Regions from separate parts of the Kitasatospora sp. NPDC051984 genome, predicted to be linked through region 1. Evidence: riboswitches for the same ligand, from Rfam matches in the RefSeq annotation. Region 1 holds a riboswitch; the other holds the start of a gene.
The links. Region 1 has a riboswitch for glycine ahead of gcvT (glycine cleavage system aminomethyltransferase GcvT). Riboswitches for the same ligand answer to the same signal wherever they lie in the genome.

Region 1 (4,377 bases):
ATCCGCAGCGGCCCGGCCGGCAGCCGGTCCAGGCCGACGGCGATCCGCCGCAGGTCGGCCCACGGTACGCCGATGCCGCCGCCCGGGCGGTGCGGGTCCAGCCACAGGCCCCAGCGGGAGCGGTACAGCGAGCCGGCGATCTCCGGCCCCGACACCACCTCGTGGCCGCGCGCCCAGCCACTGGCCGTCAGCTGCCCCGGGGAGGTCACGCAGGGCGCGTAGCCGTGCCCGCCGACGTCCATGTTCCCGTACTGGGCGTCCGGGCTGCCCTGGCTGCCGTGCCACAGCAGCATCCAGACCTGACCGCCCGCGAGGGCGCGCAGCAGCCCCTCGTACGCGTCCCAGCGCTCCGGTGCGACCGCTGCGAGGGCGCGCTCGATCGCGCCCGGGTCGTCGGCTGCTCCCGTCACGTCGTCGCCTCTTTCTCGACTTCCCTCGTCCACCCGTCCACCGCGCGGCGGTGTGCCGGGGCAACCCTATGGGGCGCGCCCGACAACCGTCATGCCGCCGTCCCGGACATCCGGTGGATTCACGGTCTGACGTAGAAGGGCTGTACCCGCCCCAGCATCCAGTCCACCACCGGGTCGGCGACCAGGTCGAGCAGCACCAGGTGGACGCCCCAGCTCGGCGCCGCGGTTCCGAGTGCCCGGCCGAGCGCCAGATTGACGTCGCCGGGGTCGGCGGGGGCCGCCGGGTCCAGCTGGACGCCGACGTACAGCAGGGTCGACTCGCCCTCCACCCGGGCCAGCGCCCGGCGGGCCGTCAACACGCCCGGCAGCGCGGCGAGTTCGCCGGTCGCGGCGGCCAGGAAGGCGAGCGGCTCCTGGTGCGGCTCGGGTTCCTTGAGCGCCACCCTGGCGCCCTCGGTGACGCCCTGCGCCTCCCACTGGTCGCCGCGCGGCCCGCGCCGCAGCTCACCCACGCCCTCCGGCGGCACCGGGATGCCCACCGGCGCCTCGGGGTTGACCGCGATGCCGATGCCCAGCGGCAGCCCCCGGGCGAACTCCCACATCGGGGCGATCGCGAACGGGATGCCCGGCACGTGCCGCAGGTACAGCTCCTGCGAGCTGTACACCGGCACGTAGGGCGCGCCCGCCAGTTCGAGGGTCGGCAGGTCGAGTTCGCCGGACTGCGGATCGGCGCCCGACGGCAGCGGGATCCACACCTGGCTGCGGGCCAGCACCTCGATCACCCGGGGTGTCGCCCCCGGATCGCCCAGGGCCGCCATCAGCACCTGCTCCAGCTCGTTGGCCGGCCAGCTCCCGCCTTCCGGAACCTGCCCCAGCGGGATGCTCATCTCGCCCCTCCACACTCACGGTTGCGATCAGGTTAGCGGCGCGCACGGGTCCCCCGCGGCGGCCGCCGCCGAACCCCACTCCCACCAGCGGGTCCCGGCATGCCATGATGGGCCCGCCCAAACTTCATACCGGCCGCTCGAACCCGCGCGGGAGAGCCGGAACGACCGTCACCAGGTCGCGACCGGCGCCGAAGGAGCAAGTCCTCCCCGGAATCTCTCAGGCCCCCTAACCGCCCGGGCGAGGCAGATCTGGAAAGTGGACACGGCCGCGCCGTGCGCCCACCCACGGTGCAAACCGCCATCCTTTCGGATGGCGGTGAAGCTCTCAGGTTCGACGACAGACGGGGAGGTTCGCCCCAGCCTGCCCGTTTCCAGATCCCGGGAGTCCTGCCGTGTCCCTCCGCCTCACCGCACTCGACGCGCTGCACCGCTCGCTCGGCGCCACCATGACCGACTTCGCGGGCTGGGACATGCCGCTGCGCTACGGCAGCGAGCGCGAGGAGCACCTCGCGGTCCGCACCAAGGCCGGCCTGTTCGACCTGTCGCACATGGGCGAGATCACCGTCTCCGGCCCGCAGGCCGGCGAGCTGCTCGACCACGCGCTGGTCGGCTTCATCTCCGCGCTCGGCGTGCTGCGCGCCCGCTACACCATGATCTGCCGCGAGGACGGCGGCATCCTGGACGACCTGATCGTCTACCGCACCGCGGAGAACGAGTACCTGGTCGTCGCCAACGCCTCCAACGCCCAGGTGGTGCTGGACGCCCTGACCGAGCGCGCGGCCGGCTTCGACGCCACCGTCCGCGACGACCGCGACGCCTACGCGCTGCTCGCCGTCCAGGGCCCGGAGGCCAACGGCATCCTGGCCAAGCTCACCGACGCCGACCTGCCCGGCCTCAAGTACTACGCGCTGCTGCCCGCCACCGTGGCGGACCGTCAGGTCTGGCTGGCCCGCACCGGCTACACCGGCGAGGACGGCTTCGAGGTCTTCTGCGCCCCCGCCGACGCCGAGCACCTGTGGACGGCGCTGACCGAGGCCGGCACCGCCGAGGGTCTGGTCCCGTGCGGCCTGTCCTGCCGCGACACGCTGCGCCTGGAGGCCGGCATGCCGCTGTACGGGCACGAGCTGTCCACCGAGCTGACCCCGTTCGACGCCGGCCTCGGCCGGGTGGTGCGCTTCGACAAGACCACCAACAACGGTGAGTTCGTCGGCCGCAAGGCGCTGGAGGAGGCCGCCGCCGCGGCCGAGGCCAAGGCGCCCCGCAAGCTGGTCGGCCTGGTCTCCGAGGGCCGCCGCGTCCCGCGCGCCGAGTACTCCGTGGTGGACGCCGAGGGCGCCGTGATCGGCCGGATCACCTCCGGTTCGCCGTCCCCGACCCTGGGCAAGCCGATCGCCATCGCGTACGTGGACGCCGCGCACGCCGAGCCGGGCAGCACCGTCGCGGTGGACGTGCGCGGCAAGGCCGAGCCGGTCCAGGTCGTCGCGCTGCCGTTCTACAAGCGCGCCCGCTGACCTTCGCTCAGCCCTTCACCTGCTGTCCCAGCAGTCGTTTCCGGTTCGTCCGCCCAGCGGACGGCCGCGCCCGCCCCTCTTGCGATCCTGGAGAATGACGTCATGAGCAACCCCACGCACCTGCAGTACACCAAGGAGCACGAGTGGCTGACCGCCGCCGTGGACGGGGTGTCGACGATCGGCATCACCGCGCACGCGGCCGACGCCCTCGGCGACATCGTCTACGTCCAGCTCCCCAATGTCGGTGACACCGTCACCGCCGGTGAGACCTGTGGCGAGCTCGAGTCCACCAAGTCGGTCAGCGACCTCTTCTCCCCCGCCACCGGCGAGGTCACCGAGGTCAACCAGGAGGTCATCGACGACCCGGCCCTGGTCAACTCGGAGCCCTTCGAGGGCGGTTGGCTGTTCAAGGTCCGGGTCGAGGCCACCGACGAGCTGCTCGACGCCGACGGCTACGACGCCCTCATCGGCGCCTGACCGGGAGATCCCCCTCATGACGGTTCTCAACCAGTCCCTCCACGCGCTCGACCCGGAGATCGCCGCCGCGGTCGACGCCGAGCTGCACCGCCAGCAGACCACCCTGGAAATGATCGCCTCCGAGAACTTCGCCCCGGTGGCGGTCATGGAGGCCCAGGGCTCGGTGCTCACCAACAAGTACGCCGAGGGCTACCCCGGCCGCCGCTACTACGGCGGCTGCGAGCACGTCGACGTGGTCGAGCAGCTCGCCATCGACCGGGTCAAGGAGCTGTTCGGCGCCGAGCACGCCAACGTGCAGCCGCACTCCGGCGCGCAGGCGAACGCCGCGGCGATGTTCGCGCTGATCCAGCCGGGCGACACCATCCTGGGCCTGAACCTGGCCCACGGCGGTCACCTGACCCACGGCATGAAGATCAACTTCTCCGGCAAGCTCTACAACGTGGCCGCGTACCACGTCGACGAGAAGACCGGCCGGGTCGACATGGCCGAGGTCGAGCGCCTCGCCAAGGAGCACCAGCCCAAGCTGATCATCGCCGGCTGGTCCGCCTACCCCCGCCAGCTGGACTTCGCCGAGTTCCGCCGCATCGCGGACGAGGTCGGCGCCCTGCTGATGGTCGACATGGCGCACTTCGCCGGCCTGGTCGCCGCCGGACTGCACCCCTCCCCGGTGCCGTACGCGGACGTGGTCACCACCACCACCCACAAGACCCTGGGCGGCCCGCGCGGCGGTGTCATCCTGTCCAAGGCCGAGTTCGCCAAGAAGATCAACTCGGCGGTCTTCCCCGGCCAGCAGGGCGGCCCGCTGGAGCACGTGATCGCCGGCAAGGCGGTGGCCTTCAAGGTCGCGGCCACCGACGAGTTCAAGGACCGCCAGCGCCGCACCCTGGAAGGCGCGAAGATCCTCGCCGAGCGCCTGCTCCAGGACGACGTGACCGCCTCCGGCGTCTCCGTCCTGTCCGGCGGCACCGACGTGCACCTGGTGCTCGTCGACCTGCGCAACAGCGAGCTCAACGGCCAGGACGCCGAGGACCGCCTGCACGAGGTCGGCATCACCGTCAACCGCAACGCCGTCCCGAACGACCCTCGCCCGCC
Region 2 (4,377 bases), on a different contig from region 1:
CCAGGAGATCGGCAGGATCGCGGCGGAGCCCCACGGCGCGGCCGAGATCGGTCCGACGCCGGTCGCGGGGCCGGCCTCGGCCTGCAGCGGGTGGTTGGGCAGGTACGGCGCGAGGTGCTCGCGCACCGCGACCGGGCCGACGCCGGGGCCGCCGCCGCCGTGCGGGATGCAGAAGGTCTTGTGCAGGTTCAGGTGCGAGACGTCCGCGCCGAACTTGCCGGGCTTGGCGAGGCCGACCAGCGCGTTCAGGTTGGCGCCGTCGACGTACACCTGGCCGCCGGCCTCGTGGACGAGGGCGCAGATGTCGGTGATCTGGGTCTCGAACACGCCGTGGGTGGACGGGTAGGTGACCATCAGCACGGCCAGCTGCTCGCGGTGCTGCTCGATCTTGGCCTTGAGGTCTTCGACGTCCACGTCACCGTCGGCCAGGGTCTTCACGACCACGACCCGCATGCCGGCCATCGCCGCCGAGGCCGCGTTGGTGCCGTGCGCCGAGGACGGGATCAGACACACGTCGCGCTGGGTGTCGCCGTTCGCCCGGTGGTACGCCCGGACGGCCAGCAGACCGGCCAGCTCGCCCTGCGAGCCCGCGTTCGGCTGGATCGACACGGCGTCGTAGCCGGTGACCTCGACCAGCTGCTGCTCCAGCCCGCGGATCAGCGTCAGGAAGCCCTCGGCCTGGTCGACCGGCGCGAACGGGTGCAGCTGGCCGAACTCGGGCCAGGTGATCGGCTCCATCTCGGTGGTCGCGTTGAGCTTCATGGTGCAGGAGCCCAGCGGGATCATGCCGCGGTCGAGCGCGTAGTCGCGGTCCGACAGGCGGCGCAGGTAGCGCAGCATGGCGGTCTCGGAGCGGTGGCTGTGGAAGACCGGGTGGGTGAGGTACTCGTCCTCACGCAGCAGCCCGGCGGGCAGCGCGTCCGCGTCCTCGACCACCTCTGCCGTCACACCGAACGCGGCGAACACGGCCGCCAGGTGCTCACGGGTCGTCGTCTCGTCACAAGAGACCGAGACCTGGTCCGCGTCCACCCGGAACACGTTCACGCCACCGGCCAGCGCCGCGGCGACAACCTCGTCCGCACGCCCCGGAACAACAGCGGTCACGGTGTCGAAGAACGCCTCGTGGGCGAGCTCGACGCCGCCCGCGCGCAGGCCGGCGGCGAGCGCGGCAGCGTAGCGGTGGGTGCGGCGGGCGATGTCGGCGAGGCCGTCGGGGCCGTGGTAGACGGCGTACATGGAGGCCATCACGGCGAGCAGCACCTGGGCGGTGCAGATGTTGGAGGTGGCCTTCTCGCGGCGGATGTGCTGCTCGCGGGTCTGCAGGGCCAGCCGGTACGCGCGGTTGCCGTCGGCGTCGACGGAGACGCCGACCAGGCGGCCGGGCAGGTTGCGGGCGTACTCGGCGCGCACGGCGAGGTAGCCGGCGTGCGGGCCGCCGAAGCCCATCGGGACGCCGAAGCGCTGCGAGGTGCCGCAGGCGATGTCGGCGCCGAGCTCGCCGGGCGAGCGCAGCAGGGTGAGGGCGAGCAGGTCGGCGGCGACGGCGACGACCGCGCCGAGCTGGTGGGCCTGCTCGATGACGGGCTTGATGTCCCGCACCGCGCCGGACGCGCCGGGGTACTGGATCAGCATGCCGAAGACGCCGCGTTCGGCGATCTCGGCGGGGATGCCGTTCGACAGGTCCGCGGTGACGACCTCGACGCCGGTCGGTTCGGCGCGGGTCTCGATCACGGCGAGGGTCTGCGGCAGGGTGTCGGCGTCGACCAGGAAGACGCCGCCCTTGACCTTGGTGACGCGCCGCGTCAGGGCCATCGCCTCGGCGGCGGCGGTGCCCTCGTCGAGCAGCGAGGATCCGGAGGTGGCCAGGCCGGTCAGGTCGGCGACCATGGTCTGGAAGTTGAGCAGGGCCTCCAGGCGGCCCTGGGAGATCTCCGGCTGGTACGGGGTGTATGCGGTGTACCAGGCGGGGTTCTCGAGGACGTTGCGCAGGATGACCGGCGGCGTGAAGGTGCCGTAGTAGCCGAGGCCGATCATCGAGGTGAGGACCTGGTTGCGGCCGGCGAGCTCGCGCAGTTCGGCGAGCACCTGGGCCTCGCTGCGGCCGGCGGGCAGGCCGAGCGCGGTGAGGCTGCGGATGGCGTCGGGGACGGCCGCGTCGGACAGTTCGTCCAGCGAGGTGTAGCCGACCTGGGCCAGCATCTTCTGCTGGGCGTCGCTGTCGGGGCCGATGTGGCGGTGCTCGAAGGGGCTGGCCTGCTCAAGCTCGGTGAGCGTCGGCTGGGCGTTCATGGGGGTCAAGCCTCCTGGTCGCGGACCGGCGGTGGGACGCACGCCGGCCGGCCGCTGTGGAAGCGTCCGGGCGTACGAACCCGTCAGCCTCCCCCTCTGTCATCGGTACCTGAGAGCTTCGCGCGCCCGGGGTGGTTCCCGGTCGGCTTGCACCGTCGGCGAGGACAGCGTCCGGCGGCTTCGGTGCCGACGGTCCTGCCCTGCTTTCCAGAGTGACCTGATCCCGTTCGGTACGGATGCCTGAGAGATTCCGGGGAGGGGTTGCTCCTTCGGCGTCCCGCATCCCCGCTTTCCAACGGGTCCGGGACTCTCCCGAGCGGGCTCGGCGGTCGCCGCCCAGGGTACCAGCGCCGACCTGGACGATCACCGCTGCGGCCGCACGATCCGCCCCGGACGGAGGCACCCGGAGTGACACCGTCCGGAACGTGCCTTTTGGTGTGAAACAGCGGCCCGGCACGCTCCTCCGACCGCTCCCCCGACGTTCCCTCAGGAGCAGCAGCTGGAGGACAGCGTGCAGACCGATATCGATCCGCGCGACCTGATCGGACACAAGGCGGTCGACCGGAACGGTGACAAGATCGGCACGGTCGACGAGGTTTACCTGGACGACACCACCGGCAGACCCGAGTGGGCGGCCGTCCGGACCGGGATCTTCGGCCGGGACGCCTTCGTCCCGCTGACCACCAGCGACTTCACCGGCGACGAGCTGCACGTCCCGTACGACAAGTCGCTGATCAAGGAGTCCCCGGACTTCGGGGTGGGCCAGCACCTCTCCCCCGAACAGGAACTCGAGCTCTACCGCTACTACGGCCTCGACACGGCGAGCCCCGACGAGTCCGTCCGGTTCATCTCCGAACGCACCCCGGCGCGCAGCAAGCCACCCATCGACCACGACTTCGGCACCCCCGCCCCCTCCTCCGGCCCCGTCCACGGCCCGGCCCCCGCGCCCCCGGGCTTCACCGCCCCGCAGGCCGCCCCCGAGCCACCGGCCCGCCCCGCCGAGCCGCCGACCGCCCGGGCGGACCGGGCAGACCAGGCGGACCGGGCAGACCGGGCGGACCGGGCGGACCGGGCGGACCGGGGGGACCGGGCGGACCGGGGGGACCGGCAGAAGCCGGTGGAGATCACCTGCCGCGAGGAGCGCCTGGACATCACCACCCAGTGGCACAACATCGGCACCACCCGGCTGCGCAAGTACGTGACCACCGAGGCGGTCGTGCGGCGGGTGCCAGTGGTGCGCGAGCGCGTGCGGGTGGAGCGGATCCCGGTGTCGGAGGCGGAGCGGGCGGCGCTGAGCGACCAGGAGATCGCCGAGGCGGTGGAGGAGGTCACGCTGCGCGAGGAACGCCCGGTGGTCCGCAAGTACCTGGTACCGGTGGAGCGGGTGCGGCTGGTGGTGGAGCAGTACACCGAGGAGCAGGTGGTCCGCGAGGAGCTGCGCCGCGAGCAGGTGGAGGTGCACGGCGCGACCACCGGCGCGGACGGCGAGGCCTCGCAGCGGCAGCCGTGGGACTCTCATCCGCAGTCCCCGGCCGCCTCTCCGGTCTGACGATCCGACAACTCCCGGCCCCGGTCCGCCTCCGCGGACCGGGGCTTCGACTTTGCCAAAGTTTCACCTTTCGATATTTGACATAGTGAAGCATCTCCCGACATCGTTACTTCAGTTCCTGCACTATCGCCCCGCCTGAAGCAACCCGGAGGATTCCCGTGAGTGAGGCACCACAGCCCACCGCCGCGGCCGCCAAGCCCACAAGCGCCAGGGTTCTGCCCGCGCTGATCCTCGCCATGCTGGCCTACAGCGTGGTACAGACCGCGGTCGTCCCGATCCTTCCGAGCCTGGCCGCCGAGCTGAAGGTGTCGGGCTCCGACATCACCTGGCTGATGACCGCCAACCTGCTCTCCGCAGCGGTCCTCACCCCGCTGCTGGGCCGCTTCGGCGACCTGCGCGGCCGCAAGCCCGTGCTGCTGATCTCGCTGGCCGGCCTGGTGCTCGGCTCCGGCCTCGCGGTGTGCACCCACTCCTTCGGCCTGCTGGTCGTCGCCCGGGTGCTCCAGGGCGCGGGCGGCGGCGTGCTGCCGCTGGCGATC

Region 2: another riboswitch for glycine. It lies ahead of gcvP (aminomethyl-transferring glycine dehydrogenase); the one in region 1 lies ahead of gcvT (glycine cleavage system aminomethyltransferase GcvT).

Annotation. Positions count from the first base shown of each region.
Region 1 covers NZ_JBIUCB010000001.1:810,852-815,228, reverse strand. Annotated here, with positions in the region: gene ACIHEI_RS03670 (enhanced serine sensitivity protein SseB C-terminal domain-containing protein) at 1-410, opposite strand, end outside; gene ACIHEI_RS03665 (enhanced serine sensitivity protein SseB) at 530-1,297, opposite strand; glycine riboswitch at 1,436-1,540, shown strand; gene gcvT (glycine cleavage system aminomethyltransferase GcvT) at 1,690-2,808, shown strand; gene gcvH (glycine cleavage system protein GcvH) at 2,911-3,285, shown strand; gene glyA (serine hydroxymethyltransferase) at 3,302-4,377, shown strand, end outside.
Region 2 covers NZ_JBIUCB010000008.1:13,215-17,591, reverse strand. Annotated here, with positions in the region: gene gcvP (aminomethyl-transferring glycine dehydrogenase) at 1-2,289, opposite strand, end outside; glycine riboswitch at 2,508-2,614, opposite strand; gene ACIHEI_RS17635 (PRC and DUF2382 domain-containing protein) at 2,801-3,838, shown strand; gene ACIHEI_RS17630 (MFS transporter) at 3,997-4,377, shown strand, end outside.